One region of the Microbacterium sp. bgisy189 genome, then DNA from elsewhere that is predicted to be linked to it. Evidence: riboswitches for the same ligand, from Rfam matches in the RefSeq annotation. Region 1 holds a riboswitch; each other region holds the start of a gene.
The links. Region 1 has a riboswitch for thiamine pyrophosphate ahead of AC3ENX_RS02000 (MFS transporter). Riboswitches for the same ligand answer to the same signal wherever they lie in the genome.

Region 1 (7,778 bases):
CCGACCGAGCTCACCGGCACGTCGTCCCGCGTGTAGGGCATGGCGTGCGAGACCGGCGAGAGCTCACTCATGCCGTACCCCTGGAACATGCGCGCATGGATGCGGCTCCCCGCCAGCTCCGCCGTCTCGCCGTCGAGGGGTGCCGCGCCCGAGAACACCGAATGCACGGTCGAGATGTCGAACGTGTCGACGATGGGGTGCTTGGCGAGCGCCACCGCGATCGGGGGCGCGATGTAGAGGTACGTGCACGCGAAGGCCTGGATGTTGGTGAGGAACTGCTCCAGATCGAACCGCGGCATCGTGACCAGGCTCGCCCGTTGCCGCAGCGCCAGGTTCAACAGCACCGTCATGCCGTAGATGTGGAAGAACGGCAGCACCGCCAGCACCCGGTCGCTGCCTTTCAGGTCGATGTTCACGCGGCACTGCTCGACGTTCGCGACGAGGTTGCGGTGGTTCAGCATGACGCCCTTCGGGACGCCCGTCGTGCCCGACGAGTACGGCAGGACGGCGACGTGCGTGGCCGGGTCGAAGATCACTTCCGGTGGCGACTGCTGTTCGGTGAGCAGTTCACGCAGGTTCGGGTGTCCCTCGGCGCCGTCGAGCACGATGAGGTGGTCATCGGCGATGCCGACGGATGCCGCGGCCTCCTTGGCCTGGGGGAGCAGCGGGCTCACGGTGATGAGCCAGGTGGCGCCGGCATCCGTCAACTGCTTCGCGATCTCACCCGCCGTGTACAGCGAGTTGATCGTCGTCACGACACCGCCGACGCGCAGGATGCCGTGGAACACCGTCGCGAACGCCGGCACGTTCGGGCACAGCAGCCCGACGACCGTGCCGACCTCGGCGCCGCGCGCGGCAAGTGCCCCCGCGAAGGCGTTCACCTGGGCGCGCAGCGCACCGTAGGTCGTCTCTGCGGCCGTTGCCGGATCGATCAGTGCGACCCGTGTGAGCTCGTCATCGGTGAGCGAGCCGAACAGGAAGTCGTAGATGCCCTGGTTCGGAATCTCGACGTCAGGGAAGGGGCTGGTGAACACGGATCGTCTCCCTCGAAGATCACTCCCCGGCCTCGTCGCCGGGATTCGATCCTCTCACCGGTGGCACTCGGGATCAACCGCCGCGGGACTGGGTTTCGACCCGTGTGATCCGCGCGTCAGACCAGCGCGTGGGCTCCTGCCTGGAGGCGTGCCGCAGCGAGCGCTTCGGCCGCCGCGAGCGGCGTCGTGCCGTCGTGCTCGGCGCGGTCGAAGATCGTGCGGATCGTGTCGCCGATTCCTGCGACGCGCGCGAACACCTCATCGCGCGAACCGAGATGCTTGGCGACCAGGTCGAGGTAGATGACCCCGCCCGCGTTCACGACGAAGTCGGGGGCGTAGAGGATGCCGCGGTCTGCCAGACGCTGCGCCCCGCTGTGGGCGGCGAGCGGGTTGTTGGCCGGGCCGCACACCGCGCGCGCATCGAGCGCGTCGATCGTCTCGTCGTCGAGCACCCCGCCGATGCCGGCGGGCACGAACACCTCTGCGGGCACCGTGTGCTCGGTGCCGGGTGCGACCCACGTCGCGCCGAGCTCGGCGGCCAGGTGCAGTTTGTCGGGATTGACGTCGGTGACCGTGAGCGCGGCACCCTCCGTCGACAGGCGCACGGCGAGGCGGCTGCCGACCTGGCCGAGGCCCGAGATCGTGATGCGACGACCGGCGACGTCGGGGGAGCCGGTCACCCGCTCGAGCGTCGCGCGCAGCGACTCGTAGACGCCGAGGCTCGTCGGGCCGGCAGGCTCGCCCGAACCGCCGACGGTGTCGGGCAGGCCCACGACGTGCTCGGTGCGCTCCGAGACGACGAGCATGTCGCCCGTGGTCGAACCCACGTCTTCCGCCGTGCGGTACAGGCCGCCCATCAGCTCGACCGCGTCACCGAGGTCGAGGAAGGCGGCGCGACGGCGTTCGGCATCGAGCACCGTGCCGGGCGGCAGAGCGATGACGGACTTTCCGCCACCGGCATCCAGTCCCGCGGCCGCGTTCTTCAGCGTCATCGCGGCCGACAGTCGCAGGGCGTCGCCGAGCGCATCGCTCCAGTGCGGGTAGGTCCACAGCCGGGCGCCACCGAGGGCGGAGCCGAGGACGGACGAGTGCAGGGCGACGGTGATGAACAGGCCACTGCGCCGTCCGGTGATCACCTCCACGCGCTCGTGGGTGACATCGGGCAAGGGCAGAGCGTGGGTCATCGCGTTCTCTTTCGGCCGGCCTTGTGGGCGTGCACTCGCGGCCCGCGGCGTTGCGGGTCCATGACCATTGTGCGCCTGATCGCGTCGATTTGCGAGCAGATTCGCTGCGCGATGGCTCGCGAGATTGCGCGAACTGTCGCGAAACGGCCCTCCGGGCGACAGTTTCGGCAATCTCGGCGGCGGGGTGGATGCGGTCAGGCGAGGCCGACGTGCCCGCACGCCGCGCACCTGCGCAGATGCACCCACCAGCCGTCCACCGCGTCGCATTCGGCGCAGCCATCGCCCGAAGGCGGTGCCGTCGTGTCGAATCGTGTGTCCGTCATGTGGTCAGGCTGCCCATCCGGCGGCCACTATGCTCGGGTCCCGACACGGGGTGCCGATGCGTTCGCGCGGCGGCTGAGATCACACCCGTCGAACCTGATCTCGATCATGCGAGCGAAGGGATGTCGCCGATGAGCGTGCACCTGACCACACCGTCCACCCATACAGCCACCCCCGCCGGGCCCCCGGAAGGCCGGTCGCGACGCGCAGTCGCCGCGGCATCCATCGGGACCGTGCTGGAGTGGTACGACTTCTTCCTCTACGGCACCGCGGCAGCCCTCGTCTTTCCGACGCTGTTCTTCACGCGTGAAGAGCCGCTGACGGCGATCCTGCTGTCGTTCGCCGTCTACGCCACCGGCTTCATCGCGCGACCGATCGGCGGACTCGTCTCGGCGCACTTCGGCGACCGCATCGGCCGGCGGCGCACACTGCTCGCGACCCTCTTCGTCATGGGCACAGCGACCGCGCTCATCGGCGTGCTTCCGACCTACGAGCAGATCGGCGTCGCGGCCCCCGTGCTGCTGGTCGTGTTGCGATTCGCACAGGGCGCTGCCGCCGGCGGGGAGTGGAGCGGTGCCGCGCTGCTCGCCCTCGAGAGTGTCGGCACGCGCCGCGCCGTGGCCGGCGCGCTCGTGACGAGCGGACTCTACGTCGGGCTCATCCTGGGCAGTCTCGCGTTCACGATCGTCGCAGCCGCCGTCGGTGACGAGGGCCTGCTCGCGTGGGGATGGCGGCTGCCGTTCCTCGCCGGCGGCGCCCTGGTGCTGCTCGGACTGTACCTGCGCACACGCGTCGCCGAGACCCCCGAGTTCGACCGGGTCGTCGAAGGCGGCGACCGCGAGCGCGCGCCGCTGCGGGCCGCGCTCGTGGCGCCGCGCAACGTGTTCGCCGTGTTCCTCGTCCGGTTCGGCCAGAACGTGAGCTTCTACGTCGTCTCGGTGTTCTGCCTCGGCTACGCGACCACGGTGCTCGGCATGCCGAAGACCGTCACCCTCACGGCGCTTATGGTCGCCGCCGCCGTCGCCGCCGCGCTCTGCCCGGTGTGGGCGCTGCTGATCCGGCGCGCCGCGTGGGTCACCGGGGGAGCGCTCGCAGCGCTCGCAGTGCTCGCGGCACCGCTGTTCGTCGTGCTCGACACCCGTGACGCGACGCTCGTCGTCGCGGTGCTCACGCTCATGATCGGCATCGTCAACGCCGCTGCCGACGGCGTGCAGCCGGCCTGGCTCGCGTCGCTGTTCGACCCCGCGGTGCGTTACTCCGGCATGACGATCGGTCGCGAAGCGGCGGGAATCGTCGGCGGCGGACTCGCGCCGCTCGCGGCCACCGCGATGGTCGCGGCGACCGGCCACTGGTGGCCCGTCGCGACGCTCATGGCACTGGCGGCGCTCGTGGGCGCGGTCGGCGCGGTCATCGCGCGCCCCGTCACCCGCTGACGTCGGCTCAGACCAGCGCGAGCGCGCGGTGCACCGAGGCGACGGCACTCGAGACTTCGCCGGCGGCGGCGGCGGCACGCTTCATCGACCCGCGGCGCACGTCACCGGCGGCGAACACCCGTGGCGTCGACGTCTCGAACGGCAGCGGCTCGCGGCCCACGTGCTGCCAACGTGCGAGGGTCTGCACCTGCACATCGGTGCCGGTGCGGATGAACCCCTCGGCGTCGCGATCGAGCTGCGCGATCCAGTCGGTCGCGGGCTGTGCACCGATGAAGCAGAACAGGCCGCGGGCGTCGACCTCGCCGACTGTGTCGATGCCGACGGATGCCAGTGACCGTTCGCCGCCGAGCGACACGACGTTCAAGGCCATGCGCACCCGGATGCGGGGGTCTTCGGTGAGCCTTCCGACCAGGTATGACGACATCCGCGCGCCGAGATCGTCGCCGCGCACCACGAGGTCGACGGGGCAGTCGTTCGCAGCGAGATACAGCGCCGCCTGCCCGGCGGAGTTGGCACCGCCGACCACGACGACCGGTCGCCGGCGACCTGCCGCAGTTCGAGCGGGGTGGCGGCGTAGTAGATGCCGGCGCGCTCGAACTCGTCCCAGCGATCCAGCTGCAGACGGCGGTACGCGGCGCCCGAGGTGACGATCGCCGACCGTGCGCAGATGATGCGGCCGTCGGCGAGGGTGATGTCGAGGTTGTCGCCGGACTGCTCGAGCGAGACGGCGGCGCACGGTGCGTACACGCGCACGCCGAACTTCAGCGCCTGCAGCGTCGCCTGGCCGATCAGGTCGCCGCCGCCCATCAATTTCAAGGTCATCGCCGCCGTGCTGTTGCGCAGCCCCTCGCGGCGCGCCCACAGGGCGTGCAGCAGCAGGTCGCACAGCTCGTCGTCCTCGTCCATGAGCGCGCGCAGGTCGGCGCGGCTGACGAGGTGCACGAGTCCCGCTTCGGCGACCCGCAGCGACAGGAAGGGACGCTGCCCGTTGAGCGCGCCGAGTTCGCCGATGAAGGTGCGGCGGCCGCCGGTGCCGATGATCTCTTCGTCGATCCACTTCAGCTTCTCGCGCACGACCTCGACGAGCGCTGATTCGACGACGACGAGCGCCGGACCCTCCTGCCCTGCACGCACCAAGAACTCGCCGACTTCGGCGTCGTGCGGCGTCGCGTGCGATCGCAGCTTGTCCCACTGCTCGTCGGTCAACGTGGGATTCATGACGGTGCCGGATTCGTGCATGTTCGACACACTCGTCACCCGACCCGTGCCCGGGATCGGGGCCCGATCTGCCGTGCGCGAACACGGCTTAGGCTGAAGCGGTGACCGCGCCCGAAGACCTCTCGCCCCGCAGCCGACTCGTCCATGATGCGCTTCGCGCCAAGGGCATCGCCGGTGAGATCGTCATGCTGCCCGATGCCGCATCCACCGCCGTGCTGGCCGCGCAGGCCCTCGGCGTCGAGGTCGGCGCGATCGCCAACAGCCTCGTCTTCCAGTGCGACGACGCACCGCTGCTGGTGATGACCAGCGGTGCGCACCGCGTCGACACGGCCGCGCTCGCCGAACGTCTCGGCACCGGTCCGATCCGCCGGGCGACGCCCGAGCAGGTGCGCGATGCGACCGGGCAGGCGATCGGCGGCGTCGCACCCACGGGCCACCCCGCCCCGCTGCGCACGGTCGTCGATGCCGACCTGCGCGCGTTCGACGAGATCTGGGCTGCCGGCGGCACACCGCACACCGTCGTTCCGCTCACGTTCGACGAGCTGGTCGCGCTCACCGGTGCCACCGTCGCCGACGTCGCCTGAGCGCCCCCTCACGCACCCCCGGCGATGCGCGCGCAGGTCACGGCGGCAGCGGCCGACCATGCCTGCGGACGGCACGCGGCCGGATAGGGCGCGGGTGCCGGACGACCGGCTTCACCGGACGCGTCCCCGGCGTAGAGCTCCGGCATCCGATATTCGAACGACTCGGCCGCCTCACGAGACTGTGGCGTGGAGGCGGGGCGGCACTATCGCGCGTACAGGCGACGGGAGAGGGTCGATGCCGCGTCCGTCACCGCGGCGACGAGCACCTGTTCATCGCGATCGGCGTCAGCGGGCCACGTGACGGCGACGGCGGCGGCGGGCCAGCCGGCGTGATCGCGCACGGCAACGCCGACCGATCGCAGGCGCGTTGTGACCTCGCCGTCTTCGGCGGCGTGCCCCGCGGCGCGGACCCGCTGCAGAACGGGTCGTAGCTCCGACAGCCGCCGGGGCCCGCGGCCGGTGCGGTCGGCGAAGGCCCCGGCATCCGGGAACAGCGCCCGCACCTGCGCGGCGGGCAGCAGCGCGAGCATCGCCCGCCCCGTCGCGGTGAGATGCGCGGGCAGCCGCACGCCCACGTCGGTCACGAGGGCGGGCCGGCGCGGCGCCCGCTCCTCGACGATGTACAGCACGTCGCGCCCGGTCATGACGGCCAGGTGCGCGCTCTCACCGACCCGGTCGGCCAGCGCCGCGACGAGCGGTCGACCGATGCGCGCGAGCGGTTCTTGCCGGGCGAACCCGCCGGCGAGTTCGAACGCGGCGGTGCCGAGTCCCCAGCGGCGCTCGGCCTCGAGGTGCACGACGAACCCGTGGGCAGCCATCGCGGCCAGCAGGTGATAAACGGTCGATCGAGGGATGCCGAGGGCATCGGCGATCGTGCGCGCGGCGACAGGGCCGCGCTGGCGCGCGAGGTAGCCGAGCATTCGCAGCGTCTGGTCGGCGGCCGGCACCTGCGGCTTGTCTGGGATCACAGACACATGATGCCATCCACCCTGTGGCGACGCGCACCGCGGGGGAGTGGAATCGGAGCATGCCTCCGATCGAGACCGTCACCGTCGGCGCCCGCCCGCTCACCCCGGCCGAGCTCGTCACCGTCGCCCGCCACGACGCCACCGTCGTCATCGACCCCGCCGCGCTCGCCCGTGTCGCCGAGACCCGCGCCCTCGTCGAGCGCCTCGCCGACGACCCCGAACCGCACTACGGCATCTCGACCGGATTCGGCGCGCTCGCCACGACCTTCATCGCACCGGAGCGTCGCCGGCAGCTGCAGGCGAGCCTCATCCGGTCCCACGCCGCAGGCACCGGTGCTGAGGTCGAGCGCGAGGTCGTGCGATCGATCCAGCTGCTGCGCCTGCAGACCCTCGCGACCGGCCGCACCGGCGTCCGCCCCGTCGTCGTCGAGACATACGCCGCCCTCCTGAACGCCGGCATCGCGCCCATCGTGCGCGAGTACGGATCGCTGGGCTGCTCCGGTGATCTCGCACCGCTCTCGCACATCGCGCTCGCGGCGATGGGCGAAGGCGAGGTGCGCGACGCCGAGGGGCACCTGCGTCCCGCCGCCGATGTGCTCGACGAAGCCGGGATCGTCCCGCTCGTGCTGGAGGAGAAGGAGGGCCTCGCCCTCATCAACGGCACCGACGGCATGCTCGGGATGCTGCTGCTCGCCCTCCACGACCTCGACGTGCTGCTGACGACCGCCGACGTCGCAGCGGCCCTCTCGATCGAGAGCCAGCTCGGCACCGACGCCGTCTTCGCCGCCGACCTCATGGCGCTGCGCCCGCAGCTCGGCCAGGCCGACTCCGCCGCGAACCTCCGCGCCTTCCTCGCCGATTCGCCGGTCGTCGCGAGCCACCGCGACCCCGCCGTGTGCACCCGTGTTCAGGACGCCTACTCACTGCGCTGCTCGCCGCAGGTGCACGGCGCCGCCCGCGACACCATCGACCACGCCCGCACGATCGCGGTGCGAGAGCTGTCGGCCGCCGTCGACAACCCGGTCATCACCCCCGA
Region 2 (7,778 bases), on a different contig from region 1:
GCCCCCGTCGTCCCAGGTCATGGTCCGCACCGAGGGGAGCGTCGGCAGGCTCACGCTTGACAGGCCCAAGGCCATCAACGCGCTCGACCTCGGCATGATCCGAGACCTCGCCGCTGCGCTCGATCGCTGGGAGCATGACGCTGACGTGCAGATCGTGCTGCTCGACGGCGCCGGCGACCGGGGACTGTGCGCCGGGGGAGATGTGCGTGGCCTCTACGACCTCATCGTCGATGGGCGGGCAGACCAGACCGGCGAGTTCTTCCGGGCCGAGTACGCACTCAACGCGCGCATCGCCGAGTATCCGAAGCCGGTGGTCGTCTTCGCCGACGGCATCACGATGGGTGGTGGCATCGGCCTGGCCGGGCACGCCGCCGTCCGTGTCGTGACCGAGCGTTCGAAGCTCGCCATGCCCGAGACCCGCATCGGATTCACCCCCGATGTCGGCGGCACCTGGCTGCTCGCACATGCACCGGGCCGCCTGGGGGAGTACCTCGCGCTGACGGGGGCGACGATGGATGCCGCCGATGCGATCGCCACCGGATTCGCCGACCACATGGTGCCGTCGGATCGGCTCGACGACCTGCGCGACGCGCTCGTGACCCGCGCCGACCCGCAGACGCCGACCGAGCTCGTGCTGCTGTTCGACGAGACGCCCGAACCGTCGCGGCTCATCGCGCAGCGTGCGTGGATCGACGACGCGTTCGCCGCCGACTCCGTCGCCGAGATCATCGCCCGGCTCGACGCACGCAGCGAACCCGAGGCGCACGCCGCCGCCCAGACCCTGCGCGAGCTGTCGCCGACGGGTCTTGCCGTGACCCTCGCCGCCGTCCGCGCTGCCCGCGACCTGCCGAACCTGCGCGCCGCGCTCGAGCAGGAGTACGGCCTCGTCATGTGGTTCGCGACGAGCCGGCCCGACCTCGTCGAAGGGATCCGCGCGCAGCTGGTCGACAAGGATCGCAACCCGGCATGGCAGCCGGCATCCGTCGACGACCTGCCCGACGGACTCGGCGCCGAAGCGCTCGCCGCGACGCCCTCGACCCCGCTCTGGAGCTGACGCGTGTTCGACAGTCCCCTGTCGGCGTCGGCCTACGAGGTGCTCACCGTCGCGCCCGACGCCTCCGACGAGGAGCTGCGCCGCGCCTACCGGCTGCGGCTGCGTCAGACCCATCCCGACACCGGCGGTGACGCGGCGCTGTTCGTGCAGGTGCAACGGGCGTGGGAGCTCGTCGGCACGCCCGAGGCCCGTGCCGCCTACGACCGTGGGCACGGGTTCGGCGCATCGTACGAGCCCGACACCCCGCAGTGGCGCCCACCGCACGCGCCGAACGACACCCGCCCGCGCGCCCGCTCGTTCGGTCAGCCCGGCGGCTGGCGTCGCGAGCGGTACCTCACCCTCATGCGCGAGTGGAGCGGTCGCGGCACGACGCTCGAGAACCCCTACGACCCGGCGCTCGTGCGGCGTGCGCCCCGCGAGATTCGGCGGCTGCTGGCAGACGCGATCGCCGAGGAGGCGACGGCACGCATCGTCGGCGAACTCGGCATGGGCTACACGGTCTGGCACGACGTCGCCGTCGACCCCCGAGACCCCGACGCGAAGCTCGATCACATCGTGCTCGGCCCGAGCGGGCTCTACGGGCTGCTGTCAGAAGACGTCGGTGGGCCGATCCGGCTGCGCCGCGGTGAGATCATCGGCGACGGCGTCGACGGCACACCGGTGGCGACCCTCGTCGCACGCACTCGCGCGATGGCGCGCTTCGCCCGTGTGAAGTTCAGCGGTGTCATCGTCGTGGTGCCCGACGACGACATCGCCACGGCGATCGAAGAACTCGGCAAGGTCAAGGGTGTGCCGGTCGCGGTCGTCGCGCAGTCGGCGCTGTCGACCGTGTTGCGCCGCGGCGTCGCCGGCGCCCGCGACATCGGCGGCAACGAACTCTTCGACATCCGCACCCGTCTGCAGCAGGTCGTGCAGTTCGCCTGACCGGGCCTCCCCGCCGCCGCCACCCTCTTGCCGCCCCTGCCGTCCGGGTTGTGCACAACTGCGGGGATGCGGGGCGACACGCCGCCGCATCCGGTCGTCGGCCCGGCGTGTCGGGTGTCAGGCCCGCAGTTGTTCACGGGCTTGGACTATGGACACGGGCGGAGATGGGGTGACAGTGGGGTGGGGTCGGGTGACCCCGCCCGGGGTCACTAGGGTGGGACCATGGACCCCGCGGTGTGGACTTTCATCGTGCTGGGGCTGGCGATCTTCGCGTTCGTCAGCAACCGCGTGCCGCTCGCGGTGATCGCGGTCGGCGTCGTCCTGGCGCTGTGGGCGACGGGCACGCTCACCCTCGCGCAGGCGCTCGCCGGATTCGGCGATCCGACGGTGCTGTTCATCGCGTCCCTGTTCGTCGTGAGCGAGGCGCTGGATGCCACGGGCGTGACGGCCTGGGCGGGTCACCAGGTGATCAGCCGGGCCGGCACCGACCGGCGGCGGCTCACCGCCATCATCGCCCTGCTCGCCGCCGCACTGTCGGCGTTCATCAGCATCAACGGCGCCGTCGCGGCCCTGCTCCCCGTGGTCGTCGTGGTCGCCGTGCGTGCCGGCCTCGTCCCGTCGAAGCTGCTGATCCCGCTCGCCTTCGCCGCGAGCGCGGGGTCGCTGCTCACCCTCACCGGCACGCCCGTGAACATCGTCGTCTCGGATGCCGCCGCCGCGGCCGGCGGTCGCGCCTTCGGGTTCTTCGAGTTCGCCCTCGCCGGCATCCCGCTGGTCGCCCTCACGGTGCTGGTCGTCGTGCTGGGTGGCGACCGGCTGCTGCCGGACCGGGTGCCCGACCGGGTCGCCGACGTCGCGCCCGACCCCCGCGCGCACGCCCGCGCCCTGCGGGAGAGCTACGCGGTGAGCCTCGACACCGGGGTGCTGTTCGGCGCACGCGACGGCGCGGCCGAGGTGCTGGTCGCACCGCGCTCGGCCCTCATCGGCACCACCGTCTGCGCGGGCATGACCACCAGCGACGAGAGCATCGTCATCCTCGCGGTGCGCCGCGGCGCCGAGGCGCCCGACCCGGCGCATCCCGCCCGCGACATCGCCGGTGCCCTCACCCTGCAGGCCGGCGACGCCCTCCTCGTGCAGGGCCCCTGGGAGTCGCTCACCCGCTACACCGCCTCGCCCGACGTGATCGCCGTCACCTCGCCGCAGGCGCTGCAGCGGGCGGTCCCGCTCGGCCGCGGTGCCCGCCGAGCCCTCGTGATCCTCGGCGTCATGGTCGTGCTGCTGGCGACCGGGCTCGTGCCCCCGGCGGTGGCGGGACTGCTCGCCGCCGGTGCGCTGATCGTCACCCGCGTGCTGACGGTGCCGCAGACCTACCGCGCGATCTCGTGGACCACCGTCATCCTCATCGCCGGCATGATGGCACTGTCGGCCGCCTTCACCTCCACGGGAGCCGCGGACCTCGTCGCCGACGGCGTGCTCGCCCTCATCGGCCGCGCGTCGCCGCACCTCGCGCTGCTGGTGCTGTGCGTGCTGACGATGGTGCTCGGGCAGTTCATCTCCAATGTCGCCACCGTGCTGGTGGTCGCCCCCATCGCGGTGGCGATCGCCGCCACGCTGGACGTCAGCATCCAGCCGTTCATGATGGCCCTCACCGTCGCCGGGGCGGCGGCCTTCCTCACCCCGGTCGCCACGCCCGCCAACGTGATGGTCATGCAGCCCGGCGGCTACCGCTTCGGCGACTACTGGCGCCTCGGGGCCCCGCTCACGGTCGGGTTCCTCGCCGTCGCGGTGCTGTACGTGCCGGTGATTTGGCCTTTCTAGCCCCTGGCGCCGCGCGCTCGGGAGGAACTCTGCACTCGGGAGGCTGATCGCCGCCGCCGCGGCCCTCCCGAACGCCGTTCCCCTCCCGAACGCGCGCCGAACCGTGCGCTCGAAGGATGCCGGGAGCCGGCGCTCAACTGCACCCCGGCACTCACCCCAGCCCGAACAGCTCGAGCGGGTGGGTGAGTCGCCACCACCCGTCGGGGTCGGTGATCGTCGCCGTGAGCGCAAGCGGTGCCGTCTGCGCGTTCACCGGACCCTCGAATGACACGGTCCCGGCCGGGTCGCCGTCCTCGCGATCGGCCGCCGCCTCGCCCAGGTCGAGCGCAGGGGTGGATGCCGCAGACGCGCCGTTCCACGCGAGCACCGACACGTCTTCGGTGGTGACGATGTCTGCTGAGTCGCCCCAGAGGGTCGTCACAGAACCGGCGACCGTTCCCGCAGGAAGGGTGACCGGGGTCTCGGCTTCGGCGACGACCTCATCGAGCAGCCGCTCCGCTTCGTCGAAGCGGGCGTCGTTGCCGATCTGGCCGAGCACGACGGCGTAGACGGTGACGACCGCGTCGGTGGCGTCGATGTCGCGGGCCGCGAGCAGGTTGTAGTCGCCGTACAGGGTGCCGGTCTTGAGCCCCACCGCGCCGTCGTCGAGCAGTTCGTTCGTGTTCTCGACCTCGCCGGCGCCGGGCAGCTCCACCGATTCGGTGGCGACGATCTCGGCGAGTACCGGATTGTCGAGGGCGGCTTCGCCGAGGTCGATGAGCGCGGCAGGTGTCGCAACGTTCTCCTGGCTGATGCCACTCGGGTCGACCACGACGATGTCGTTCAGGCCGTTGGCGTCGAGCCACTCGGTCGCGGCGGCGGAGAACTCGGCATCCGTCGGCCAGGTGTCGGCGGTCAGCAGCTCGGCGTAGTTGCCCGCGGAGCCCATGAGCATGCCCTGCAGCAGCTGGTAGGTCGTGAGGGTGCCGTCGACGGGCACGTCGAGCGCCGACTCGCCGCGCGCAAGGTACTCCCAGTAGCGGTAGCGATCGGCCCACGTGATCTCGCGCTCGGGACCCTGCTCGCCAACCTCGAGCGGCGTCTCGTCGAGCACCATGAGTGCGGTCACGAGCTTCGTGATGCTCGCCATCGGCACGGCCTCGTCATCGGATGCCGCGACCGTCTCCAGCCCGTCGACCCCGACCGCGGCGCTGCCGTTCTCCGGCCAGCTGACGGCGGTCTCGGGTGCCGCCACGGTCGCGATCTCGGCCGCCGTCACGGTGGGCTGCACGTTGTGCAGCGGCCACAGCAGTGCTGCGCCGGTGTACGCGCAGGCCAGCACAAGCACCGTCGCGATCGGCACGAGGAAGAACGTGGGTGGGATCCGTCGTCGCGGCCGACGGGCCAGCAGGTCGGGCGCGCGTCCGCGAGCGGGCACGGTGGGCTGGGCGCCCGACATGATGCGTTCCTCGTCCACCCACGCGAGCGCCGTCGTGCCGGTCGAGGGGTTGCGAGGTGCGCCGTCGGGGTCGCGCGCATCATCCACGCGACAAAACTACCGTGACCGTCGGCGCTATACTCGACGCGACAACCACGGGAGTCCGGTGAGCCGGGCTGAGAGGAAGCGAACCACGCTTCGACCGTCGAACCTGATCCGGGTCATGCCGGCGCAGGGAGGAGTAGATATGCACGCGTCCGCGTCGTCCACCACCGTCCGTTCTGCCACCGCGAATCGCTTCGCGTGGCGCCCCGTCGACATCATCGTCGCGAGCGTCCTGGGTGTCGCGATCGGTCTGGTCTTCTCGGGCTGGAACACCGTCGGGTACGCCTGGTGGGGTGCGATGGATGCACTCACCCCGGGCCTCGGCGGCGTCGCGCTCGGCATCTGGCTGCTCGGCGGCGTCGTGGGCGGGCTCGTGATCCGCAAGCCCGGCGCGGCGCTGTTCGTCGAGCTCGTCGCGGCGACCGTCTCAGCGCTGCTCGGCAACCAGTGGGGCGTCGGCACGATCATGTCGGGCCTGGCGCAGGGGCTCGGCGCCGAACTGGTCTTCCTCGCCTTCTTCTACCGTCGCTTCACGCTGCCGGTCTCGATCCTCGCCGGTGTCGGCGCGGCACTCGGCGCAGTGGTGCTCGAGCTGTTCTACGGAACGACGCCGAACATCCTCAAGACCCTCGAATACAACCTCATCTACCTCGGCGTCGCGGTCGCCTCGGGCATCGTGCTCGCCGGCATCGTCGGCTGGCTGCTGGTTCGGGCGCTGGCGGCGACCGGCGCGCTGAGTCGCTTCGCCGCCGGACGCGAAGCCCGCACCGAGGTCTGAGCGTGCACCGTCCGACACGTGTCACGGCGTCGGGCTGGGGGTGGCGCTACGCCGGCCGGCGCGCCGCGGCCGTGACCGATGTGACCTTCACGATCGAGCCGGGTGAGCGTGTGCTGCTGCTCGGCGCCTCGGGTGCGGGCAAGTCGACGCTGCTCGCCGGTCTCGCAGGCCTGCTCGGCGGCGCCGACGAGGGGGAGACCACCGGCGAGATCCGCCTGGACGGCCAGGCGCCCGATGCCTGCCGCGGGCAGGTGGGCCTCGTGCTGCAAGACCCAGACGCCGGCGTCGTGCTGTCCACGGTCGGCGACGACGTCGCGTTCGGCTGCGAGAACTTGGGCGTCCCGCCGAGCGAGATCCCGAGCCGCGTCGCTGCCGCCCTCGACGCCGTCGGTCTTGACGTACCCCGCGATCGCCCGACGAAGCACCTCTCCGGCGGGCAGAAGCAGCGGCTCGCGATCGCCGGCATCCTCGCGATGCAGCCGGGACTTCTGCTGCTCGACGAGCCGACGGCGAACCTCGATCCGGCCGGTGTCGGCGAAGTCCGGCGCGCGGTCGAACGGGCAGTCGCCGGTCGAGGTGCGACCCTGATCGTGATCGAGCACCGCACCGACGTGTGGGTCGACCTCATGGACCGGGTCATCGTGCTGGATGCCGAGGGCGGACTGCTCGCGGACGGCCCGCCCGCCGAGGTCTTCACCTCGCACGGCGTCGCACTCGCCGCCGCGGGTGTGTGGGTGCCCGGTCGCGCCATCGACCTTCCGGCATTGCCGCGGGGTGGCGGTGGCAGCGATGTGCTCCGGGCGCGCGGGCTCGCCGTCTCGCGCGACGGGCGCAATGCGGTGCAGACTCGCCTCGGCCTGGCGGTGCCGAGCGGGGCCGCCACGGTCATCACCGGCGTGAACGGCAGTGGAAAGTCGACGCTCGCGCTGACGCTCGCCGGGCTGCTGCCGGAGCTTCGCGGCGTCGTCGAGGCCGCGCCGGCGCTCGCCGGTCGCAAGGGTCGTCGCCCGGCGAAGTGGACCTCACGCGAGCTCCTCAGTCGGATCGGCGTGGTCTTCCAAGACCCCGAGCACCAATTCCTGGCCAAGACGGTGCGCGACGAGCTCGCCGTCGGCCCGCGCGCTGCGGGCTTCGACTTGGCGCGGATGGCGATCGTTGACGAGCTGCTCGAGCGCCTGCACCTGGCACCATTGGCGCGCGCGAATCCGTTCACCCTCTCGGGGGGCCAGAAGCGGCGGCTGTCGGTAGGGACGGCGCTCGCGACGGCGCCGCCGGTCCTCGTCCTCGACGAGCCCACCTTCGGGCAGGACCGTCGCGGGTGGATCGAACTCGTGCAGCTGCTGCAGGAGCAGATCGCCGGCGGCGGCACGGTGATCGCCGTCACGCACGACGCCGACGTGGAGAGTCATCTGGGCGGCCACCGCATCGAGCTGTCGCTGCCGCACGCCGGGGAGGTCGCAGCATGAGCGTGCTGCAGCGCACCGAGCCGGCCGTCACCCGCACCGCGTGGCTCGACGGCGTGAACCCCGCCACCAGACTGCTGCTGGCCGTGCTGCTGTCGCTGCCGCTGTTCGCCTCGATCGACGTGGTCAGCGGCATCCTCGCGGTCGTGCTCCAACTGCTGTGCCTGCCGCTGACGGGCCTGCGCCTGTCGACGGTGCTGCGACGACTCCTGCCCGTGC
Region 3 (7,778 bases), 170 kb from region 1:
AGCTGCGTGAGTCGCCGGGCGCGTTCGCTCCGCTGACCTGATGGGACGCCGCGACAAGGTGCTGCGGTCGCTGCGCGGCCTCGTGCAGCCGTCCGATACGGCCGCTCCGGCGACCGAACTGCTGCCGGTGATCGATGACCGGCTGACCGTCCGGGTGCTCGACCTCGCCATCCGCATCGGCGAGACGATGCTCGTCGCCGGCGCCCCCGCGAGCGAAGTGACGCTCACGATCGTGCGTGTCGCCGCCGCGTACGGCCTCGACCCCGTGCACGTCGACGTCACGTACAACTCCATCACTGTGGCCCATCACCGCAGCGGCGCCGACCGCCCCATTACCCTCATGCGCGTCGTGCGCGGTGCCGTGCCCGACCACACACGGCTGCAGCGGCTGCAGTCGCTCGTGACCGCCGTGCGCGCGGGGCTCCCCGTCGACGACGCCGTCGAGCAGGCACGCGCGATCCGTCGCGCACCGTTCCGCTACGCGCCACCGGTGGTCGTGCTCGCGCAGGCGATGCTCGCGGTCGGCGTGGCGATCATGTTCGGCGGCAACTGGCTCGTGCTCGCGCTGTCGTTCGTGGCCGCAGCCCTCGCCGCGACAACCCAACTGCTGCTCGGGCGGGCGCACGTGCCGTTCTTCTTCAGCCAGATCGCCGGCGCGTTCGTGCTCACGCTCGCAGCAGCCGCGGCATCCCTGCTGTCGGCGACCGGTTGGCCGGCGGCCGAGGGCATCAAACCCTCGGTGATCGTCGCGGCCGGCATCGTCATCATGCTCGCCGGCCTCACGGTCGTCGGGGCCGCACAAGATGCCATCGACGGGTTCGCGCTGACCGCGGGCGGGCGCATCCTCGAGCTCGTCACGCAGACCGTCGGCGCCGTGGTCGGCATTCTCGCCGGACTCGAAACGGCACGCCTGGTGGGGCTCGGCATGACGCCGCCGAGCGAAGCGCTCCCCTTCGGCCCCGTGCCGCTGCAGTTCGTCGGCGCCGCGCTCATCGCCGTGGCCGTCGCCGTCTTCAACGGCGCGGGTCTGCGCATCGTGGTCGTCAGCATCGTGCTGAGCGTCGTCGCGTGGGCCGTCTACGTCGCGACGTCGGCGGCGGGCCTCGAAGTCGCCGCCGCGAGCGGCGCCGGCGCCTTCGCCGGCAGCCTGGTCGGCATCATCGCGGCGTACCGCCTGCACGTGCCGTCGGTCGCGATCACCACCGCCGCGATCCTGCCGATGGTGCCGGGGGCAGCGGTGTTCCGCGGACTGCTGGGCGTCGTCGAATCGGGTGACGGCACCGCCGTGATGCTCGCCGGCTTCGCGACGCTCGCCGGAGCCGCGACGATCGGCATCAGCCTGGCGGTCGGCGCGTCGCTCGGCATCTACGTGGGCCAGCCGCTGCGCGCGTCGCTCGGCTCGTTCGACCGGTCGCGGGCACGCGTTCGCACCTGACCCCGACCGGATCAGGGGGCGGGGATGCCGACCGGACGTCGCGGTCGCAGGCGGCCGCCGGTCGCGGCGAGCCAGCATCCCACGATCACGAGCGGGAACCCGGCGAGCAGTCCGCCGGTGAGGTGCTCGCCGAGCACGACGACACCGAGCAGGATCGCGACGATCGGGTTCACGTAGGTGAACAGTGGCGCGCGAACCGGGCCGACCTCACGGATGAGCGCGAAGAACGCGATGAAGGCGACGGCGGTGCACAGGATGCCGAGCGCCACCAGCGAACCGGCGCTGCGGAGGCTCGGCACCTCGTGCTGAGTCAGCAGTCCGATCGGCAGGTAGACGATGCCGACCACCAGCAGCGAGAGGGTGATGGTGCCCAGGGACGGTACGTGCTTGAGTTTGGTCGCGATGATGAACGGGGCGATGGCGTAGAGCAGCGCGACCAGCAGCACCTCACCGACCGCGAGCAGGGCTGCGGGGTCGGATCCGACTGCGAGCCCGGGACCCGAGACGATGACGGCAACACCGGCGAACCCGATCAGCAGGCCGATGGCGCGCACCGGCGACAGCGCCGAACGATCACCTCGCAGCAGCGCGATGACCGCAGCGAACAGCGGCACGGTCGCCACCAGCAGCCCGGTCGTACCCGACGGAAGCGTCTGCTCGGCGTGCCCCAGCAGCAGGAACGGCCCGGCCATCTCGATCGCGCCGAACGCGAGCACCCACGGCCACACGCGAAGCGCCGGCCTCAGGGCGCGTCGACGCAGGGCGAGCGGCAGCAGAATGAGCGCACCCAGCAGCGTGCGCCCGGCCACGATCGCCGGCGGCGAGATCGTGTCGACCGCCTCTTTGATGAACAGGTAGGGCATGCCCCACAGCAGCGCCATCGCGGCGTACAGCACCCACCCGCGGGCAGACACCCCGCCGGTGCTCATGGCGCACTCGTGCGGGCGGATGCCGACATCACACGCTCCGGCGGCCCTCGAAAGCGCGGCCGAGGGTGACCTCGTCGGCGTATTCGAGGTCACCGCCGACGGGCAGGCCGGATGCGAGGCGGGTCACCGAGATCTCGAGCGTATGGAGGAGTCTGCTGAGGTAGGTCGCCGTCGCCTCGCCCTCGAGATTCGGGTTGGTCGCGATGATGACTTCCTGCACCGTGCCGTCGGCGAGCCGTTGCATGAGCTGCGCGATGCGGAGGTCGTCGGGGCCGATACCGGCGATGGGACTGATCGCGCCGCCGAGCACGTGGTACAGCCCTCGGAACTCGCGGGTGCGCTCGATCGCGGCGACGTCCTTCGCGTCTTCGACGACGCAGATGAAGGTCTGGTCGCGGCGCGGGTCGCGGCAGATGCCGCAGCGCTCCTGCTCGGACACGTTGCCGCACACCTCGCAGAACCGCACGCGCTCGCGCAGCTCGCCGAGGAGGTGCGACAGGCGCGACACGTCGAAGGTGGGCGTCTGCAGAATGTGGAATGCGATGCGCTGAGCGGACTTGGGCCCGATGCCGGGGAGACGCCCGAACTCGTCGATCAGGTCTTGGACGATGCCGTCGTACATGGGCTAGTTGAACCTCGTGGGCGGGGTATGGGGCTCTTCGCGGACGAATCGCGCGTCGAGCACCTGCCGAACGACCGCTTCACCGACCCGCTCGATGCCACCCGGCCGTGCTGTGCGGCCACTCGGTGTTGAGACGGCACGTTCGACGGCGACGGGTGCAGTGGGCGGCAGCGGGGCGTCGCCGTCGACCGGAGGAATCTCGTCTTCCTCTTCGTCGCCGTCATCGTCGGGGCGATGATCGGCAACGGCGGCAGGGCCCGTGATGACATCGCCGTCGCGGGGCGCCGTGAGCGTGCGCACCGGCACGGTCGCCGCCTCCTCCGGTTCGTCATCGACCGCGAACTGCGCCGACGCTCCCGGCTCGTCGGCGGGAATCGCGGCGACGGCCCACTCGGTGACCGGCGCGGTCTGTGCAGGTGCGCTTTCGCGTTGGGAGGTGGGCTGGGCTGTCGGTGCCGGGCCGCGCTGGGGAGCCGCGGGCCGCGCCGGTGCACCGCCGGCCGGACCGGATGCGGGGCGCTCGGGAGCGGGCTCGGACGGCCCCGGATCGTACGGGTCGGAATCAGACGGCTCGTACGGCGCCGGGTCGGGGTCGGGCGGCACGTCGTCCGAAGGTGCTGCGGTGCCGCCGGGCTCGCGCGTGGACGCGGCATCGCTCGGCTCGTGACGCGCAACGTACTTCACGCGGACGCCGAGGACCGATCGGATGGCGCCGCGCAGGTCTTCGCTCGGCCCCTTGCCAGCGGCGAGCTTCTTGAACGCCGCGACGTCGCTCTGCGTGCCGAACGCGAGCGTGAGCACGTCGTCATCGGAGTACGCGACCGCCCGCGCACCGGTCGCGAGCATCCACGACGACCGGCTGATCGGTTCGAGCTGTTTCAGGATTTCGGGCCAGGCCGCACGCACCTGCTCGAGCGTGACGGGGCCGGTCGGCGTCGGCGGTGCGGGTGGTGCGGGCGTTTCGTCTCGCTGCGCTCGCTCAACGACCGGGGGCTGCGCTCGCTCAACGACCGGGGCCTGCGCCGGGGCCTGTGCCAGCGGCTGCGCGGTCGCGGCAACGGCAACGGCAGCGCCACCGGCGAGGACGCGCGCGACGAGGAGTTCGAGCTGCAGGCGGGGCGAGGTGGCGCCGTTCATCTCGTCGAGCGTGGTCACGACGAGGTCGGCGATGCGCGAGAGCCGGTCGGTGCCGAAGGCGGCGGCCTGCCGGCCCATGCGTTCGAGTTCGTCGGCGGGCACGCCGCGCAGCACGGCGGTCGCGCCCTCGCCCGTCGCCGCGACGATGATGAGGTCGCGCAGACGCTCGAGCAGGTCGTCGACGAAGCGACGCGGGTCCTGACCGGTCTGCACGACGCGGTCGACGGCGCCGAACGCCGCACCCGCGTCGCCGCCCGCGAACGCATCGACGACCTCGTCGAGGAGCGCCCCATGCGTGTAGCCGAGCAACGCGACGGCGCGCTCGTAGCGGACGACCGTTCCCTCGGCGGAGTCGTCGGACCCGGCGATCAACTGATCGAGCAGCGAGAGCGTGTCACGGGGCGATCCGCCACCCGCGCGGACGACGAGCGGCAGGACACCGGTCTCGACCTGCACACCCTCGGCACCGCAGAGCTGCTCGACGTATTCGAGCATGGCGGCCGGCGCCACCAACCGGAACGGGTAGTGGTGGGTGCGCGAACGGATCGTGCCGATGACCTTTTCGGGCTCAGTCGTCGCGAAGATGAACTTGACGTGCGCGGGCGGTTCTTCGACGAGCTTGAGCAGGGCGTTGAAGCCCTGCGCGGTGACCATGTGCGCTTCGTCGAGGATGAAGATCTTGAAGCGGTCGCGCGCGGGCGCGAAGATCGCGCGCTCGCGCAGGTCTCGGGCATCGTCGACGCCGTTGTGGCTCGCTGCGTCGATCTCGACGACATCGAGCGATCCGCCGCCGCCGCGGCTGAGTTCGACGCAGCTGTCGCACTGCCCGCACGGGGTGTCGGTGGGGCCCTGGGCGCAATTGAGGCAGCGCGCCAGGATGCGCGCAGACGTCGTCTTGCCGCATCCGCGGGGCCCGGAGAACAGGTAGGCATGACCGACCCGATCACCGCGCAGTGCCGTCATCAGGGGCTCGGTCACCTGCGACTGACCGATCATCTCGCCGAAGGTCTCCGGACGGTAGCGGCGGTACAGGGCGGTGGTCACCCGAACAGCCTATGGTGTGGGCCCGACATCGGGGGTGCCGATGCGCGACGCGGTTGGACGCACGTCCGCGATGACGCTACGGTCGAGCACAGTGACACGGGGTGCCCGCACGGCGGGCTGAGACCACACCCGTCGAACCTGATCTAGTTCGTACTAGCGAAGGGATGTCGCGAATGAGTGTTCGCACGCCTGTCCATCCGTCCCCCGGCGCGGCGCTCGATGCGCTGCGTGCCGCACACCCGCTCGTGCAGTGCATCACGAACGCGGTCGTCACCGGCTTCACCGCGAACGCGCTGCTCGCCCTCGGCGCATCGCCCGCGATGTGCGATCTGCCCGGCGAGGCCGGCATGTTCGCCCGTGTCGCAGACGGCCTGCTCGTCAATCTCGGCAGTCCGCGCGCCGAACAGCGCGACGGCGCCCGCGAGGCGGTCACCGTCGGCACGCCGTGGGTGCTCGACCCCGTCGCGGTCGGCTCGCTGCCGGTGCGCACGGCGCTCGCGCACGAACTGCTCGAGCATTCCCCCGCAGTGATCCGGGGGAACGCATCCGAGATCCTCGCGCTCGCGGGGCGCTCGGCGGGCGGCCGGGGCGTCGACGCGCTCGACCGCCCCGAGGATGCGGCGAACGCGGCGCGCGATCTCGCGCGGCGCACCGGCGGCACCGTCGCGGTCAGCGGCGAGGTCGACCTCGTGACCGACGGCGAGCGCGACGCGTGGATCCACGGCGGCGATGCGCTGCTGACCCGCGTGACCGGCGGCGGCTGCACGCTGGGCGCGACGACGGCCGCATTCCTGGCCGTTGCTGCGCCGTTCGAAGCGGCCGTCGCGGCCTGCGCCGTGCATGCCGCGGCATCCGAACGTGCAGCGTCGCACTCGCGCCGGCCCGGCTCGTTCGCGGTCGCGTTCCTCGACGCACTCGACGCGCTGACGCCCGACGACCTCGCCGGCGACCGCGTGCGCATCGCCGGCCTGATCGGGGCGGCCTCGTGAGCGCGTTCGACCCGAGCCTGCACCTGGTCACCGATCACCGCCTCGAGGTCGACCGGCTCGTGGAGGTCGTCGAGGCGGCCGTCGACGGCGGGGTGCGCATCGTGCAATTGCGCGCGAAGACCGCTTCGGCCCGCGAACAGATCGAGCAGGCACGCCGGCTCGATCTCGCGATCGCAGGCAGGGCGCTGTTGCTGATCGACGATCGCGTCGATGTCGCGCTCGCAGCCCGCGACGCCGGTGCGCGAGTCGACGGCGTGCACCTGGGACAGAGTGACGTGCCGCCGCTGACGGCGCGTCGACTGCTCGGTGCCGAATCGATCGTCGGCTGGACGGCGAACCGGCCGGAGCACCTCACAGCCGCCGACGCGATGCCGGCCGGCACGATCGACTATCTCGGCGTCGGCGTCATCCGCCCCACGTTGACCAAGGCCGATCATCCGACACCACTCGGCCACGACGGGTTCGCGCGACTGGCATCCGCGACGACGCTGCCCTGCGTCGCGATCGGCGGCATCGGGGTCGACGATGTCGCACCGCTGCGCGCGGTCGGCGCCGCCGGCGTCGCCGTCGTCACCGCGGTCAGTGGCGCGAGCGATCCGCGTGGGGCTGCCGCCGCGCTGCGTGCGGCATGGGACGACGCCCGATCGGAGGTGGCGGCATGAGCCGGGCACGCGTGCTCAGCATCGCCGGCACCGACCCGACGGGCGGTGCAGGGCTGCAGGCCGACCTGAAGACGATCGGCGCACTCGGCGGCTACGGCATGGCCGTCGCGACCGCACTCGTCGCACAGAACACCCGGGGCGTGCGAGAGGTGCACGTGCCACCGGTCTCGTTCTTGCGCGCACAGCTCGACGCGGTCTCCGACGACGTGCGCATCGACGCCGTCAAGCTCGGCATGCTGCACTCGGCACCGCTGATCGACACCGTGCGCGAGTGGCTCGACCGCGTCGACCCGCCGATCGTCGTGCTGGACCCGGTCATGGTCGCCACCAGCGGTGACCGGCTGCTCGACGAAGAAGCCGTCACGGCACTGCGCGAGCTGTGCCGACGCGCCGACCTCGTCACGCCGAACCTGCCCGAGCTCGGCGTGCTGACCGATCGCACCTGGGCGACGACCTGGGACGAGGCGGTGGAGCAGGCACGCAGGCTGGCCGTCGACACCGGCGCGACGGTACTGCTCAAAGGCGGGCACCTCGCTGGCGGTGAGAGCCCGGATGCCGTCGTCGACGCAAACTCCGTGCACACCGTCGCCGGCACCCGCGTCGCGACCAGCAACACGCACGGCACGGGCTGCTCGCTGTCGTCGGCGATGGCGGTGCTGCGCGCCCAGGAGCTCGCCTGGCCCGAGGCGTTGACGCGGGCGAAGGCCTGGCTCACCGGCGCGCTGCTCGCGGCCGACGCGCTCGAGGTCGGCGGCGGCAACGGCCCCGTCGACCACTTCCACGAAGCGGTGCCCGCCGCGGGGTGGGCAGACCGCGCGTGGCGGGCGGCAGAACCGGTGCGCGCCGCAACCGACCGCTGCCGGTTCGTGCGCGGCTTGCGCGAGGGCACACTCGACCGCGACGCGTTCGACTGGTACCTCGCGCAAGACGCGCTCTACCTGCACGAGTACTCGCGGGTGC

Region 2: linked by a shared signal. The riboswitch ahead of AC3ENX_RS06490 (ECF transporter S component) and the one ahead of AC3ENX_RS02000 (MFS transporter) in region 1 are both predicted to bind thiamine pyrophosphate.
Region 3: linked by a shared signal. The riboswitch ahead of thiM (hydroxyethylthiazole kinase) and the one ahead of AC3ENX_RS02000 (MFS transporter) in region 1 are both predicted to bind thiamine pyrophosphate.

Annotation. Positions count from the first base shown of each region.
Region 1 covers NZ_JBYIPT010000001.1:410,227-418,004, forward strand. Annotated here, with positions in the region: gene AC3ENX_RS01985 (AMP-binding protein) at 1-1,034, opposite strand, end outside; gene AC3ENX_RS01990 (Glu/Leu/Phe/Val dehydrogenase family protein) at 1,151-2,218, opposite strand; partial or broken gene AC3ENX_RS01995 (ubiquitin carboxyl-terminal hydrolase family protein) at 2,422-2,541, opposite strand; TPP riboswitch at 2,578-2,679, shown strand; gene AC3ENX_RS02000 (MFS transporter) at 2,671-3,972, shown strand; gene AC3ENX_RS02005 (NAD(P)/FAD-dependent oxidoreductase) at 3,980-5,275, opposite strand; gene AC3ENX_RS02010 (YbaK/EbsC family protein) at 5,292-5,774, shown strand; gene AC3ENX_RS02015 (IclR family transcriptional regulator) at 5,978-6,694, opposite strand; gene hutH (histidine ammonia-lyase) at 6,802-7,778, shown strand, end outside.
Region 2 covers NZ_JBYIPT010000003.1:256,235-264,012, reverse strand. Annotated here, with positions in the region: gene AC3ENX_RS06510 (enoyl-CoA hydratase/isomerase family protein) at 1-1,054, shown strand, start outside; gene AC3ENX_RS06505 (DnaJ domain-containing protein) at 1,058-1,978, shown strand; gene AC3ENX_RS06500 (SLC13 family permease) at 2,201-3,796, shown strand; gene AC3ENX_RS06495 (D-alanyl-D-alanine carboxypeptidase family protein) at 3,948-5,321, opposite strand; TPP riboswitch at 5,359-5,470, shown strand; gene AC3ENX_RS06490 (ECF transporter S component) at 5,461-6,096, shown strand; gene AC3ENX_RS06485 (ABC transporter ATP-binding protein) at 6,099-7,562, shown strand; gene AC3ENX_RS06480 (energy-coupling factor transporter transmembrane component T family protein) at 7,559-7,778, shown strand, end outside.
Region 3 covers NZ_JBYIPT010000001.1:236,847-244,624, reverse strand. Annotated here, with positions in the region: gene AC3ENX_RS01235 (DMP19 family protein) at 1-41, shown strand, start outside; gene AC3ENX_RS01230 (threonine/serine exporter family protein) at 41-1,435, shown strand; gene AC3ENX_RS01225 (DMT family transporter) at 1,447-2,364, opposite strand; gene recR (recombination mediator RecR) at 2,393-2,986, opposite strand; gene AC3ENX_RS01215 (DNA polymerase III subunit gamma and tau) at 2,990-5,167, opposite strand; TPP riboswitch at 5,255-5,349, shown strand; gene thiM (hydroxyethylthiazole kinase) at 5,341-6,156, shown strand; gene thiE (thiamine phosphate synthase) at 6,153-6,818, shown strand; gene thiD (bifunctional hydroxymethylpyrimidine kinase/phosphomethylpyrimidine kinase) at 6,815-7,778, shown strand, end outside.